DNA from 4 places in the Mesorhizobium sp. B2-5-13 genome. Region 4 is predicted to be linked to each of the others. Evidence: predicted binding sites of a transcription regulator. Region 4 holds the regulator's gene; each other region holds the start of a gene.
What was found. The regulator PhoB, encoded in region 4, activates phosphate uptake and scavenging genes when phosphate is short. The targets are predictions, from matches to a motif close to TGTCATNNANCTGTCAT.
Positions count from the first base shown of each region.

Region 1 (3,875 bases), on a different contig from region 4:
TCGGCCAAGCCCAAGCTCATCATCACCTACACCTTGCCCAGCCCCTCATCGCCGCTGCCCTCCGCCATCCAGAAGAACTGGGAGGTTTTCCTCGCCGGCGTCAGCGCCCACGAAAAGGTGCACGGCGCGAGCATTGTCGACATGGCGCGCAAGATCGAGGCGGCGACAGTGGGCCTGACCGTTCCCGACGACCCAAAATGCAGCAAGATCCGGGTCGAGATGACCAAGCGCCTGTCCGCACTCTCGCAGGCGCAGCGCCAGGCAAGCCGCGATTTCGACCGGGTCGAACTCGGCCAGGGCGGCAATCTGCAGAAGCTCATTTTGCGCTTGTGAATGGCGGCTGAGAAGGCCATCGCGCCCTGCGGCGCGGCGGCATATCCGTGGTTCGCTCGGCCTACCGGCTGAGGTCCAGCGCCGCGCTCAGATCCCCCATCGGCGGCTCGCCATTGGCGGCCAGCGCCTTGTCGCGGGCAACGATGCCGGTCAGTACCGGCAGGTCGTAGCGCGCGGTGATGAAGCGCAGGATCGATGTCGTGTCGTATTGCGTGTGGTCGACCGTGCCCATCCTGGCATAGGGCGAGACGATGAAGGCCGGGATGCGGTTGCCCGGGCCCCAGCGGTCGGCCTTGGGCGGCGCGACATGATCCCAGAAGCCGCCATTCTCGTCATAGGTGACGACCACCAGCATGTGGCCCCATTGCGGGCTCTTCTCCAGATGCGAAATGAGGTCGGCCAGATGCTGGTCGCCGCTGGCCACGTCGGCATAGCCGCCATGTTCGTTGAGATTGCCCTGCGGCTTGTAGAAACTCACCGCCGGCAGCTTGCCGTCGTCGATCGCCTTGATGAACTCGGCGCCATTCAGGCCGCCGTCCCTCAGATGCTCGGTGCGCGCGGGGGTGCCGGGCGCGTAGGCGGCAAAATAGTTGAACGGCTGGTGGTGGAACTGGAAGTTCGGCACCGGCGTCGCGTTCTTGCCGTCCAGCGTTGCCTGCCAGGCGCCGGCATACCAGGCCCAGCTCACCCCCTTCAGCGACAGCAGATCGCCGATGGTGATGTCGTGCTGCGGCGGCAGCGTGGTGGGCGCGGCCGGGTCGGCCAGCGCCTTGTCGCCGCCCTCGGCCGGCTTGTTGGCGCTCGGTTGATAGGGCGGCTGCATGGTGTTGACGGCATGGAAGTCGGGCGTGATGGCGCCGTCATTGACGAATTTCGGTACGCCGCCGAGTGCCGAGGCCGGCGAATTGTCAGCGACCTTCAAGGTTGTGCCATCGGCCTCGACCACGGCGATCTGGCCCTTGATCGGGCTGGTGTCGGCGTGGGGGTAGACCGGTGTACAGGCGCAGGCGAGCTGGAAATGGTTGAGGAAGGAGCCGCCGAAGGCGCCCTGGAAGAAATTGTCGGCCAGCACATACTTCTTCGCGACCTGCCACATCGGCAGGATGGAGCCATCATAGTGCCCCATGACCAGGCCGCCGGAATCGGCCCAGGCGACGAATTTGTCGTTCTTGCCGCCGTCGATCTGCATCTGCTCCTGGTAGAAGCGGTGCCACAGATCATGGGTGATGACGTTGGTGCCTTCGTTGAAGCCCTTGGGATCGTCAATGGCGAAGGCAGCGTTGGCGAGGTGCGCGGTCTCAGCCTCCGTCACCACGGGCGTGACGCCCTTTCCGGTCAGCCCGCCCCAGGCCGGCGGCAGCTCGGTGAACGGCTTGCCGTCGCGGTCGAGCTGGCGCGCCTGATCGGCCGAGACATTGGCCAGCCCGTTGGCGCCGGGGAAGCCGCCATAGAGATTATCGAAGCTGCGGTTCTCGGCATAGATGACGACGACAGTGTCGATCTTGTCGAAGCCGGGAGGGGCGGCATTGGCCGCGAGGGGAAGCAGGGCCGAGCCGGCCAGGCAGAAGGAAGTGAGGAGTTTGAGCCTCGTCATTGGGAAGACCTCGTGGCTTGACTGTGGCTGGAGGGGCGCGGGAACCATAGGGGCAGCTAACGTGGATGCCTTGTCACCTTTGTGACATCCGCCGCCGCGGCGAACACGGTTTCGTGAGCACTGGAGCCGGTCATCAATCCGTTGCACTCCATTCCTATTTCCGGGCCAAAGCGGACCATTCCCCATGACGACGGGACGATGAAAAGGACGACGAGACGATGGAAAAGCCTGATGATCGCGATTGCCGCGATCTCGACCTTTGGCTTTGCCGCGCCCGCGAATACGGCGGATGGCGTCCATCCCGGTCCGCTATCGCGGGCGCAAGCTTTCGCGCGCGCCGAGGCGCTGACCGCCTTGGGGCGAAAAATGTTCTTCGACCCGGCGCTGTCGGCCTCGGGCAGGCAGGCCTGCTCGTCCTGCCATGATCCGCGCCGTGCTTTCGGACCGGCCTCGGCCACGCCGGTCGAGATGGGCGGCCCGAACCTCGACCAGCCCGGTGTGCGCGCGGTGCCCTCGCTGCGCTATCTCCAGGCCGCTCCCGCCTTCACCGAGCATTTTTACGATTCCGACGACGAAGGCGACGAGAGCGTCGACAACGGTCCGACCGGCGGCCTGACCTGGGACGGCCGCGCCGACCACGGCAAGGATCAGGCGACAATCCCCCTGCTCTCGCCCTTCGAGATGGCCAACAAGGATGCGGGGGCTGTCACCGCCGCCCTGCGTAAATCGGCCTATGCCGACGAGTTCAAGGCAACCTTCGGCAACGATGTCTTCGACCGCCCGGGCGACGCCTTCGACGCCGCCGCCGAGGCGCTCGGCACGTTCGAGCAGAGCGCCGCCGATTTTTATCCTTATTCCAGCCGCTACGACGCCTTCCTCGCCGGCAAGGCGACATTGTCGGCGCAGGAACGGCGCGGCCGCGCCCTGTTCGAGGACGAGGCGAAAGGCAATTGCGCCTCCTGCCACCTCAGCGAACCCGCCAATGACGGCGAGCCGCCGCAGTTCACCGACTTCGGCCTGATCGCTATCGCCGTGCCGCGCAATCCGGCCATCCCGGCCAACGCCGACCCCGCCTATGCCGATCTCGGCCTGTGCGGCCCGCTGCGCACCGATTTTCACGGCCGCACCGGCTATTGCGGCCTGTTCAAGACACCGACGCTGCGCAATGTCGCGCTGCGCAAGAGTTTCTTCCACAACGGCTACTTCCACACGCTGCGCGACGCCGTCGCCTTCTACGCCAGCCGCGACACCGACCCCGGCCACTGGTATCCCAGGAATGCAGACGGCATGGTGAGGCAATATGACGATTTGCCAAAGGTTTACTGGGGAAATCTCAACCGGGATCTACCCTTCAACGGCAAGAAACCCGGCGACAAGCCGGCGCTCAACGATGCCGAGATCGACGACATCGTCGCGTTCTTGCAGACGCTGACGGACGCGGATCAGACGGCGAAGCGGTCGCGGTGAACTGGGAAGCCCCGCCATAGTGGGTCGCTGGCTGACTGGCGACTAGCCGAATCCCTCCCTCGCTTCGTCATCCTAGGGCGGAGCAAGGAGCGAAGCGACGCGGCGCAGACCCTAGGATCCATGCCGCAACGCTTGCGACGGATAAAAACGGTGCCGAACCTGGCTCCAAACTCCGACGAAACGCCATCAAACCGCTACCAACCTGTTCCGCGAAACAGCTCGAATCATTCCGGATTGGTCTTCTCGATTAGTTCGATCTTCCATTGTCGCGACCAGCGCTTCAGCGATTTCTCGCGTTGAATGGCGTCACGAATGTCGAAATATTCCTCGTACCAGACCAACCGCTGCACACCGTAGCGCCTGGTGAAGCGCGAACCTTCGCCGGATTTGTGCTCCGGCATGCGGCGACCGAGATCGTTGGTGACACCGATGTAGGTGGTGCCGCCCTTCTGGCTCGCGGTCATGTAAACATAGCCGGTCA
Region 1 is NZ_VFUI01000024.1:33,998-37,872, reverse strand. Features, by position in the region: gene FJ434_RS25920 (DUF922 domain-containing protein) at 1-333, shown strand, start outside; gene FJ434_RS25915 (acid phosphatase) at 395-1,927, opposite strand; gene FJ434_RS25910 (cytochrome-c peroxidase) at 2,159-3,394, shown strand; gene FJ434_RS25905 (GIY-YIG nuclease family protein) at 3,619-3,875, opposite strand, start outside.
Region 1: FJ434_RS25915 (acid phosphatase) is a predicted target of PhoB. The motif match lies at 1,999-2,015, and genes of this name have one in related genera.

Region 2 (3,875 bases), on a different contig from region 4:
CGGGTTGCGGGCCGCATTACACGAAAAATAGCCAAGGTCCAAGCCGAAATGGTGGGTTTTCACAGCGCGGCGATGTTACCGCGGACCTCGCTCAGATCCTCGCTCAGATCATCGCCATACCGCCATTCACATGAATGGTCTGCCCGGTTACGTAGGCGGCCTCGTTCGAAGCCAGATAGGCAACGGCGGACGCCACTTCGGCACTGGTGCCCATGCGCTTCGTGGGGATCGCCGCCATGATCGCCTCTTTCTGCTTGTCGTTGAGCTTGTCGGTCATCGCCGATTCGATGAAGCCCGGAGCGACGCAGTTGACGGTGATGTTGCGGGTGGCGATCTCCTGCGCCAGCGACTTCGACAAGCCGATCATACCGGCCTTGGAGGCACAGTAATTCGCCTGGCCGGGATTGCCGGTCACGCCGACCACCGAAGTGATGTTGATGATGCGGCCATGGCGGCGGCGCATCATCGGGTGGGTCAGTTCACGGGTCAGCCTGAAAACGGCGGTGAGGTTAACCTCCAGCACCGTATCCCAGTCGGCGTCCGACATGCGCACGAACAGGCCGTCCTTGGTGATGCCGGCATTGTTGACCAGAATGTCGACGCCCTCGAGATCGGCCTCCGCCTTCTGGCCGAGTGTCTTGACCTCGTCGCGGTTCGACAGGTTGGCCGGGAACAGCTTGACCCGGTCGCCCAGTTCGGAGGCCAGCGTTTCCAGTTTCTCGAGGCGCGTGCCGTGCAGGCCGACGATCGCGCCCTGCGCATGCAGCACCCTGGCGATCGCCTCGCCGATGCCCCCCGTTGCGCCGGTGACAAGCGCCTTGCGGCCGGTCAATTCGAACATTTTTGTCTCCAGGTTGAGAAGAGGGCACCCCGCATAGGGATGGTATCAAATGGCGTTTTATGCAAGCGCCGCCAATGCCGCCTCGACCTCGGCCGCGGAACCTACAGAGGCGGTGGCGATGTCGCGGTTGATGCGCCGCGCCAGGCCCGAAAGCACCTTGCCGGCGCCGATCTCGTAAAGCGTGGAGACGCCGTTGGCGCCGAACCATTCCACCGTTTCGCGCCAGCGCACGCGGGCAACCACCTGTTCGACCAGACGCCGTGCGATCTCATCGGGGTCACTAGTCGGAGTGACGGTGACGTTGGAGACGATGGGCACCACCGGCGCGGCCCTCGCGACGCTCGCCAGCGCCTCGCGCATGATCTCGGCCGCCGGTGTCATCAGCGCGGAATGGAAAGGCGCCGAAACCTGCAGCATCAGGGCCCGTTTGGCACCCTTTTCGGTGCACAGTCTCGCCGCCAGTTCCACCGCGGCTCTCGTGCCTGATATGACCAGCTGACCGCCGCCATTGTCGTTCGCCACCTGGCAGGCAGCGCCCTTGCCAGCGCCCAGGGCTGCCTCGGCACAGGCAGCTTCGACATCGGCCTGCTCCAATCCGATGATCGCCGCCATGGCGCCCTCGCCGGCCGGCACCGCCGCCTGCATGGCGTTGCCGCGAATGCGCAGCAGACGGGCGGCATCGGCAACGGAAACGAAGCCGGCGGCGGCGAGTGCCGAATATTCGCCCAGCGAATGGCCGGCGACATAGGCGACCTTGTCCTTCAGCGAGAAACCGCGCGCTTCCAGCGCCCTGATCGCCGCCAGCGATACCGCCATAAGGGCCGGCTGCGCATTGGCCGTCAGCGTCAGGGTCTCTTCGGGACCTTCCCAGATCAGCTTCGACAGGTTTTCGCCAAGAGCGTCATCGACTTCCTGGAAGATCCTGCGCGCCTCTGGAAAGGCATCGGCAAGATCCTTGCCCATGCCGACAGCCTGGCTTCCTTGTCCTGGAAAGGTGAATGCGACGGCCATGCGAGGGCTCCCCAGACTTGTTTTGCTTGCCTGATACTACGAATTTTCCCTGCCTGTGACGCAAGGCAGGCCGCCAAGTCAAGCCCGGTTCAACCCGGCGCCTAATCCGAACCATGCGCCGAGCGCCTGTTCCCAAAGGGCTTTGCGGCGATCACACCTGATGAAAACCGCTCACGAATCGTTTGCTGGCTCTTCTTATTTTCGTCACAGGCGCTAGCTTTGCGTGACAATTATATGACAATCGAATGACATGGATTGTCTTGGGGTGGGAAGTTAAAGTGGCAAAGAGCTCCAAACGTGCCGGCAACGCCGTGCCGCAGTTCCTGGAAGACGATCCGTCCACCGGCTATCTCCCGGGCCGGCGATGGCCGGTCGTCCGTTACGGGCTGATCAGCCTGGCGATCTCGGCCGTGCTGGTGTTCGCCATCGAACTGATCGTGCGCGGCGATGTTGCCGGCACCGTTTCCTTCTTCCTGCAGCCGTTCAAGCCGGGCTGGACAACCATCGTCGTGTTCGCGCTGGTCCTGATCGGTCTCGACGCGGTCCTCGGGCGCAGTCATCAGAGCCTGATGATCGTGGCGCCGCTGACCCTGTCGCTGGCCTTTGTCGGCCACCAGAAGTCGCATTATCTCGGCGATCCGCTCTATCCGACGGATTTTCTCTATGCCCGCCAGATCTTCGCCCTGCTGCCGCTGCTGGTGCGCGAGCGGCCTATGACCGCGCTCGCCATGGTCGCGGGCATCGTCGCCGGCCTGTCCCTGCTCGTCTACGGTTGGCGGCTTTGGCGCCGCGAGGTTCCAGCCCTCAGCCACAAGGGCCGCCTTGCCCGGCTGACGCTGGCGGTGCCGCTGCTCGCCTTCTTCGTCTCGATCATGGACTACGCCACTTTCTCGTGGACGCGGGACCGGCTGCAGATCATCCCCATCATGTGGGACCAGAAGGAAAACTATGCCTCCAACGGCTTTGCGCTCGCCTTCGCGCTCAACGTCCCGATGGCGCATGTCTCGGCACCACCAGGCTATTCCGACAAGGCAATTGCGGCCATTGACCGAACCAATGTGACGGCCTCGGTACCTACCGAGAAGCCCGACATCATCGTCGTCATGAGCGAATCCTTCTGGGATTCGACCAAGCTGCCCGGCGTCACCATCACCCCCGATCCGATCCCCAATGTGCGGGCGCTCCGCTCGGGCTCGATGTTCTCGCCTGAATTCGGCGGCATGACCGCCAACATCGAATTCGAAGCGCTTACCGGGTTCTCGAACGCCTTCCTGCCGGCCGGCAGCATCCCCTACCAGCAATATGTACGCACCCCGACGCCGTCGATGGCGACCTTCCTGAAGAGCGAAGGCTATAGGGCACGCGCCATCCATCCAGGCACAAACTGGTTCTGGAATCGCGGCGCGGTCTATGCCGATTTCGGCTTCAACGACTTCAAATCGGAAGAGACGCTGCCGCCCATGGAAAAGCGCGGACCGCTGGCATCCGACGCCGCGATGACCGACGAGATCATCCGGGAAGCCAACGCCAGCGACGACCCGGTCTTCTTCTTCGCCGTCAGCCTGCAAAACCATGGCCCGTATGAACCGAACCGCTATTCAAACCCGACCCACTCGGTGCAAGCCCCGATCAGCCAGTGGGCGCGTGACTCGCTGATCTCCTACGCCGAGGGTTCAGCCGACGCGGACCGCGGCCTCGAGCGGCTGATCGAATGGGCCAAGACGCGCGAGCGGCCAACGATTGTCGCCTTTTTCGGTGACCACCTGCCGCCGCTCGGACCGGTCTATGTCGAGACCGGCTTCCTGAAGGACAATGTCGCGCCACGCAAGGAACCGACACCGGAGGCGGCTCTCGAACACCACGCGACACCGCTGATCATCTGGTCGAACCGCTCGGGCCCGGTCGAGAATCTGGGGACGGTGAGCCCTGCCTTCCTGCCCTATCATATCCTGACCGCCGCAGGCATTACCCACCCCTACTACACCGGTTTCCTGGGCGAGATGCGGGAGCGCTATCGCGTCGT
Region 2 is NZ_VFUI01000008.1:37,562-41,436, reverse strand. Features, by position in the region: gene fabG (3-oxoacyl-[acyl-carrier-protein] reductase) at 104-841, opposite strand; gene fabD (ACP S-malonyltransferase) at 899-1,852, opposite strand; gene FJ434_RS15345 (LTA synthase family protein) at 2,098-3,875, shown strand, end outside.
Region 2: FJ434_RS15345 (LTA synthase family protein) is a predicted target of PhoB. The motif match lies at 2,076-2,092, and genes of this name have one in related genera.

Region 3 (3,875 bases), on a different contig from region 4:
CTCTTGTGCTCGGCCCGACGCCGCTGATCAGATGTCGCTGCGGTCGAGAACCATGTCGGCGGGGCCGAAGCGATCCTTCGCCGTCAGTTGCTGGTGCCAGTAGGGGTAGAGCAGGGGCGGTCGGCTAACGGCGTCGAGGCGCTGGCGTTCCTCGGTGCCGAGCTCCAGGGCGGCGGCCGCGAGATTGTCCTTCAGCTGGACGTCGTTGCGGGCGCCGATCACCAGCGACGAGACGGCAGGGCGGCCGAGCAGCCAGGCAAGCGCCACCTGCGCCGCCGACACACCACGATCCTTGCCGATGTCGACCAGCAGATCGACGATCCGCCACAGCCGGTCCTCGTCGCGGATCGGCGGCTCGGACCAGCCGGCGAGCTGGCGGGCGGTCGGGCTGTCGCGGCGGTATTTGCCCGACAGCAGGCCGCCGGCGAGCGGGCTCCAGACCAGCACGCCCAGCCCCTGGTCGACCGAGATCGGCAGCAGCTCGTACTCGGCTTCGCGCGCTTCCAGCGTGTAGTGGATCTGCTGGGTGACGAAGCGTTGCTGGTGGCGGCTGTCGCTGATGGAAAGCGCCTTCATCACCTGCCAGCCGGAATAGTTGGAGCAGCCGATGTAGCGCACCTTGCCCTGGCTGACCAAAGTGTCGAGCGCGGCAACGGTTTCCTCGAGCGGGGTGAGGCCGTCCCACTGGTGGACGAAATAGATGTCGATGACATCGGTCTTCAACCGCTTCAGGCTTCTCTCGCATTCGCGGATAAGATGGTGGCGCGACAGGCCTTCGTCGTTCGGGCCCTTGCCGATCCGCATCCGCGCCTTGGACGCGATCAGCACATCGTTCTTGCGCTTGCCGCCGAGCGCTTCGCCTATGATCTCTTCAGACAGGCCGTTCGAATAGACGTTGGCGGTATCGATGAGATTGATGCCGGCGTCAATGCACATATCGATCATCCGCTTGGCTTCGGCGAGATCGCTGTTGCCGACCGCGGCGAAGGGCCCGGAGCCGCCGAAGGTCATGGTGCCAAGCGTCAGTGTCGAAACCTTCAGGCCCGAACGGCCAAGGGTGCGGTATTCCATGTCAGATCCTCACGATTTTGTTGAAGAGGCGTGCCGCCAAGGGGCAGGCCTGGAACGCGACCGCGGATTTGTAGGACAATTCGGTCGGCTTGTCGCCGTAGAATGACATTGGATCGATCACACATCGCCGAATCCGCCGTGGCAGCAATCGCGCCCGGGCTGCAATAAAACCGTCACCGCCGGCCTATATTGAAGTCGGCTCAGGTGTTTCCATTCTTGGCCGCTGGCCAGAAATTGGGGCGCCAGTGGTAACCGACAGGGCTTGCAAGCGGAGCAGCTGATATGACCGAGCTAAAAAAGAATTCCCCTGCCAAGGACTGGCTCGAAGCCGAGCTCGCCGACACGCTTGACGAAGATTATGAGCTCGAAATGTCGGAGCCGGCGCTATCGATGGAGATCGCCAAGATCTACAAGAACTCGCATCCGCCTTCGATCGATCGCATGCAATATTTTCGCGACCTGATCAGCTTGCAGTCCGAATTGATCAAGCTGCAATCCTGGGTCGCCTATCACAAGAAGAAACTGGTGGTGATTTTCGAGGGCCGTGACTCCGCCGGCAAGGGCGGCGTCATCAAGCGCATCACCCAGCGGCTCAACCCCCGCATCTGCCGCGTCGTGGCGCTTCCGGCGCCGACTGAACGCGAGAAGTCGCAATGGTATTTCCAGCGCTATGTCCCGCATTTGCCGGCAGGCGGCGAGATCGTGTTGCTCGACCGCTCCTGGTACAACCGCTCCGGCGTCGAACGGGTAATGGGTTTTGCCAACCCCGAGCAGGTGGAGGAGTTCTTCCATGACGTGCCGGAGTTCGAGCGCATGCTGGTGCGCTCGGGCATCACCGTGGTCAAATACTGGTTCTCGATCACCGACGAAGAACAGCAGATGCGCTTCCTGATGCGCATCCATGATCCGATGAAGCAGTGGAAGCTGTCGCCGATGGACCTGCAGTCACGTGTGCGCTGGGAACAGTACACCAAGGCCAAGGAGGAGACTTTCGCCCGCACCAACATCCCCGAAGCGCCCTGGTTCATCGTCGAGGGCAACGACAAGAAGCGCGCGCGCCTGAACTGCATCGATCATCTGCTGAAGCAGCTGCCGTACGAAGACGTGCCGCACGAGGAGATCACGCTGCCGGAGCGCGTCTTCAACCCCGAATACGAACGCCAGGTCCTGCCGCGCGAACTTTACGTGCCGGAGAAATATTGAGAAACCTTTCCTTCTCCCCGTTTCACGGGGAGAAGGTGCCCGAAGGGCGGATGAGAGGGGCGCAGGGCTAACTGGTTAGACCGCCGTTCGCAGGACCACGCCAGCATCATCTTCGTTCGGCAGCACCGCCCCTCATTGTCCTGCCGGACCTTTCTCCTGGTATAGTGACGGGGAGAAAGGAGCTGCGCCAAAAGGGCTCGGCCTAAGTCCTGTTGATGACCACGTGTGTGGCAAGTGCCGTTGCCGCCTGTTCGGTGCACTGATAACCAAGGTTGGGCATGTCGAGGCCGGCAAAAAGGTTTTCGCCCTTGCCCAGCAGCACCGGTGAGATTGCCAGGTGCATCTCGTCGATCAGCCGCTCCTGGAGATATTGCCGGATGGTGGAGACGCCGCCGCCGACCCGCACGTCCTTGCCGCTGGCCGCTGATTTTGCCTGCTCTAGCGCCGAATGGATCCCGCCGGTGACGAAATGGAAAATCGTTCCGCCTTCCATCGTGATGGGCGCCCGCTCGTGGTGGGTCAGCACGAACACCGGCACATGATAGGGCGGATTGTCGCCCCACCAGCCCTTCCACTTGTCGTCAGGCCATTCACCCCGGATCGGGCCGAACATATTGCGGCCGAGGATCCAGGCGCCGAGGTTCTCGAAGCTGCGCGCCGCAAAGTCCTCGTCGACGCCTGTCTCGCCGCCTTCCTCGCCAAACATCTTGCGGAAGGTGCGGGTGCTGAAAGCCCATTTATGCAGGGCCATTCCGCCGACGCCGAGCGGATTTTCCAGACTCTGATCAGGCCCGGCGCCGTAGCCGTCGAGGGACAGGCTGAAAGCATTGACGCGAAGCTTGGACATGAAGACCTCCTCGGAAACCAGTTGTATTTTGCAAGTGGTTTTCTTCTAGCAAACTGATTGTGAATTGCAAGCGGTATTTTTCGGATCGAAAGACATCTATCCAGACCTTTGCACCAAGCGATGTCCAGACTGTTGTGTAGCGGTCGGCACGGACGGCCAGTGGCGGCCGTCGAGTCAGCCGCGATATCAACTCATTCGCCTGTAAATTTCATGAAACGGATGTGGTGCCCGCATTGACGAGGCCCGACCCCGACAGGGAACCGGGTCATGGAGGCGTTAGCCATACCTCTTGGCCGAGGTGCGGGCTGCCGGCCGCCTCCGGCCGCGCGGTTATTTTAGCTGCAGCTGCCGGTTTTTATCAGCGGGAATTCGAAGGAACCGCCGACCGCTCGAAAGAGTGGTGACATCTACTGAAAGGCCTTGCCCGGGACCTTGAGACTACCCTTTCAGCATTTCCGCCACTTCGGGAGCGAAATAGGTCAGGATGCCGTCGCAGCCGGCACGCTTGAAGGCGAGCAGCGATTCCAGCATCGCCTTCTCGCCGTCGATCCAGCCATTAGCGCCGGCCGCCTTGATCATCGAATATTCGCCCGACACCTGATAGGCGAAGGTCGGCATCTGGAATTCGTCCTTCAGCCGGCGGATGATGTCGAGATAGGGCAGGCCGGGCTTCACCATCAGCATGTCGGCGCCCTCGGCGATGTCCTGTTCGGCCTCGCGCACCGCCTCGTCCGAATTGGCGTGGTCGATATAA
Region 3 is NZ_VFUI01000001.1:602,786-606,660, reverse strand. Features, by position in the region: gene FJ434_RS03095 (aldo/keto reductase) at 28-1,071, opposite strand; gene ppk2 (polyphosphate kinase 2) at 1,354-2,274, shown strand; gene FJ434_RS03085 (dihydrofolate reductase family protein) at 2,477-3,121, opposite strand; gene hemB (porphobilinogen synthase) at 3,560-3,875, opposite strand, start outside.
Region 3: ppk2 (polyphosphate kinase 2) is a predicted target of PhoB. The motif match lies at 1,232-1,248, and genes of this name have one in related genera.

Region 4 (3,875 bases):
TTCGCCGACATTCTTGATCTTGCCGCTGTCGATGGCTTCCTTCAGCACTTCCATCGAGCCCGAGAACAGGAAGTCGGCATTCGGGTCGGCACCCGAGCCCTTGATGAAGACGTAATTGCCTTCAGGCTTCACCTTGAACACCTCGCGAGCCTGCATGCGGCCGACTTCCTTGTTGTCGAAGGTCAGGTAGAAGACGTCCTTGTTCTCGATCAGGCGGTCATAGCCGACGACCGGAATGCCCTCGTCGAGCGCCTTCTGCACCGCTGGGCCGATGGCCGAAGCATCCTGCGCCAGGATGATCAGCGAATTGGCGCCCTGGGAAATCAGGCTTTCGACATCGGTCAGCTGCTTGCCGGGATTGGACTGCGCATCGGCGGAAATGTACTTGTCGCCCGCGGCCTCGATCGCTTTCTTCATGGCGGCCTCGTCGGTCTTCCAGCGCTCTTCCTGGAAATTCGACCACGAAACGCCGATGACCTTGTCCTTCGCCTGCGCCACCGACGCCAGCGTCAGCGACATGGCGACACCCGCCAGGATGGCGACTGTGAATCTCTTCATGATATATCCTCCCTGCGCCGCGTATGGCGCGACCAAACTGGCCCGAAGGCCGGCACAAAGGCCCTATTTTTTCGAGCCTCGAAAAAACACTGATCCATCGTCGGAACACTGTCAACATCGATTCTGATGGATTTTGAGGTGCCGGGAACCTTTTTTCGAGTCCCGCAATAAATAAATGACAGCTCCTGCCGCATCTGCCAGTATTCGGCCCATTGCCGGAGAGGTTCGAGGGGGTGTCAAGAACCGCGGCGACGGGGAGGATGTGGGAAGCATGTCGGTAGGAATCCGCCACGACGATCTGCGCCGGCGCAACCGCGCCATGGTGATTGCAGCCGTGCGTCAGGGTGGTCAGCCCTCGCGCACCGAGATCGCCGCCACCACCGGCCTCAGCCACTCGACCATATCGGCGATATCAGCCGACCTGATCGACGAGGGTATCCTGACCGAAGGCAAGCCGAACGAAGCCGGTTCACTGAAACGCGGCCGGCCGCAGGTTGGCCTTGGCCTCAACCCCGAGGCCGCGGCTGTGATGACCGTGGTGCTGTCACTGAATTTCCTGTCCGTCGCCGTCATCGATTATTCCGGCCAGGTGATCGCCGAGGAACAGCGCCGGCTGGACACGCTGACCATGTCGCGCGAGGCGCTGATCGGCGAATGCACGGCAATAGTGCGGCGGCGCCTCGAGGACCCCGATCTCGACGTCCGCAGTATTGCCCGCATCGCGCTGGCGATCCAGGGCATCACCGACAGCGAGGCGCGTGCGATGCTGTGGTCGCCGATCACGCCGCAGACGGACATTCCCTTCGCCGACATACTTGAAGCCGAGTTCGGCATCCCCGCTACCATGGAGAACGACTGCAACATGATGGCGGTGGCGCTGCGCTGGCGCGACCCCGAACGCTACCGCGACGACTTCATCGCCATCCTGCTCTCGCACGGCATCGGCATGGGCCTGGTGCTGAAGGGCGAGCTGTTCACCGGCACGCATTCATCGGGAGGCGAGTTCGGCCACATGATCCATCGCCCGGGAGGCGCGCTCTGCCGCTGCGGACGGCGCGGCTGCGTCGAGGCCTATGCCGGCAACTACGCCATCTGGCGCAACGCCAGGCAGCTTGGCGAGGACGCCGAACCGGTCGCAGATGTCAGCGATGCGCAGATGCGGACACTCGCCGCGACGGCAAGGGAGAAAGACGGACCGGAGCGCGAAGCCTATCGCAAGGCCGGCGAGGCGCTGGGCTATGGGCTGGGCAGCCTGTTCGCGCTGATCGATCCCGCACCCGTCGCCATGGTCGGCGTCAGCGCCGCCGCCTTCGACCTGATCGAGCCGGCCTTGCGCGAGGCCATCGGCCAGACCGCCGGCGGCCAGCATTCGGAATCGATTTCCTTCGACACCGAGCCGAACGAGCTGCCGCTCATCCGCGAAGGTTGCGCTATGCGCGCATTGACCTTCGTGGACCAGGAGATTTTCGCGCCGGGCGTGCTGGCGAGGCCCGGCGTTCCGGGCAAGAATGTAGCCTGATTTCAGTCTTCGCGGATCGCGTAGCCGGCGCCGCGAATGGTGCGGATCACGTCCGGCATACGGCCGTTGTTGACCGCCTTGCGCAGCCGGCCGACATGCACGTCCACGGTGCGTTCATCGATATAGATCGTCTCGCCCCAGACATTGTCGAGCAGCTGGCTGCGCGAGAACACGCGGCCGGGATGACGCATCATGAATTCGAGCAGGCGGAACTCGGTCGGTCCGAGCCGGATCTCGCTCTTCTTGCGATAGACCCGGTGCGATTCCCGGTCGAGCACGATGTCGCCGACCTTGAGCACGCTGGACAGCACTTCCGGCTTGGCGCGGCGCAGCAGCGCCTTGACCCGGGCCATGAATTCCGGTGTCGAGAACGGCTTGACCAGATAGTCGTCGGCACCGGTCGAGAGGCCGCGCACGCGGTCGCTCTCCTCGCCGCGCGCCGTCAACATGATGATCGGCAGCCTCTCGGTCTCGGGCCGCATTCGCAGGCGCCGACAGAGTTCGATGCCGGAAACCGCCGGCACCATCCAGTCGAGCACCAGGAGGTCGGGCACGTTCTCCTGGAGGCGGATCTCGGCTTCGTCGCCGCGTGTCACCACCTCGACCTGGTAGCCTTCCGATTCCAGATTGTAGCGGAGAAGCACGCCGAGCGGCTCCTCGTCCTCCACCACCATGATGCGTGGCGCGATCATCGATTGATCATCCCTGCCGTCAAGCCGCCGGCACCGACATCGCCGTCTCGTCCTGCTTCGGACGGTTGGCGGGCAGTTGCGTGCCGGTCAGCACATAATATGCATTCTCGGCGATGTTGGTCACGTGGTCGCCGATGCGTTCGAGATTCTTGGCGCAGAACAAAAGATGCGTGCAAGCCGTGATGTTGCGGGGATCCTCCATCATGTAGGTCAGGAGTTCGCGGAACACCGAAGTGTATTTGATGTCGATGCGTTCGTCGTCATTCCTGAGCTTGGCGAGGGCGGCGGCATCGCCTGCCGCGTATTCCTCGACTACCCCCTGCACCTGGATCAGCACCAGCTGCGCCATGGAATCGATCGAGTGCGACAGATCGCGCGGGGTGGCGGTAAGGCCGACGGAGCCGACGCGCTTGGCAATGTTCTTGGCAAGGTCGCCGATGCGTTCGAGATCGCCCGCCATGCGGATGGAGCCGACGACATGACGCAGATCGTCGGCCATCGGCTGGCGCTTGGCGATCAGGGTGATGGCGCGATCGTCGAGTTCGCGCTGGCGCGCGTCCATGATGGCGTCGTCGGAGACGACGCGCTGTGCCAGCGCATTGTCGGAATTCAGCAGCGCCTTGGTGGCGCCGCCGACCATCGTGCCGGCAAGATCGCCCATGTCGCTGATCAGCTTGCTGATCTGTCCGAGATCCTCGTCGAAGGCTGCGACTGTGTGTTCGGCCATGATCCTGGTCCTCGTATGCGTGAGATCAGCCGAAGCGGCCGGTGATGTAGTCCTGCGTGCGCTTCTCGCGAGGCGACGTGAAGATCTTCTCGGTCTTGTCGAATTCGACCAGCTCGCCCAGATACATGAAAGCCGTCTGCTTCGAGACGCGCGCGGCCTGCTGCATGTTGTGGGTGACGATGACGATCGTGTAGTCGGCCTGCAACTCGTCGATCAGTTCCTCGATCTTGGCGGTCGACAATGGGTCGAGCGCCGAGGCCGGCTCGTCGAGCAGGATGACCTCCGGCTTCACCGCCACGGTGCGGGCGATGCAAAGCCGCTGCTGCTGGCCGCCCGACAGGCTGAGGCCGCTGGCATTGAGCTTGTCCTTGACCTCGTT
Region 4 is NZ_VFUI01000007.1:58,873-62,747, reverse strand. Features, by position in the region: gene xylF (D-xylose ABC transporter substrate-binding protein) at 1-558, opposite strand, end outside; gene FJ434_RS14035 (ROK family protein) at 830-2,077, shown strand; gene phoB (phosphate regulon transcriptional regulator PhoB) at 2,080-2,769, opposite strand; gene phoU (phosphate signaling complex protein PhoU) at 2,789-3,496, opposite strand; gene pstB (phosphate ABC transporter ATP-binding protein PstB) at 3,522-3,875, opposite strand, start outside.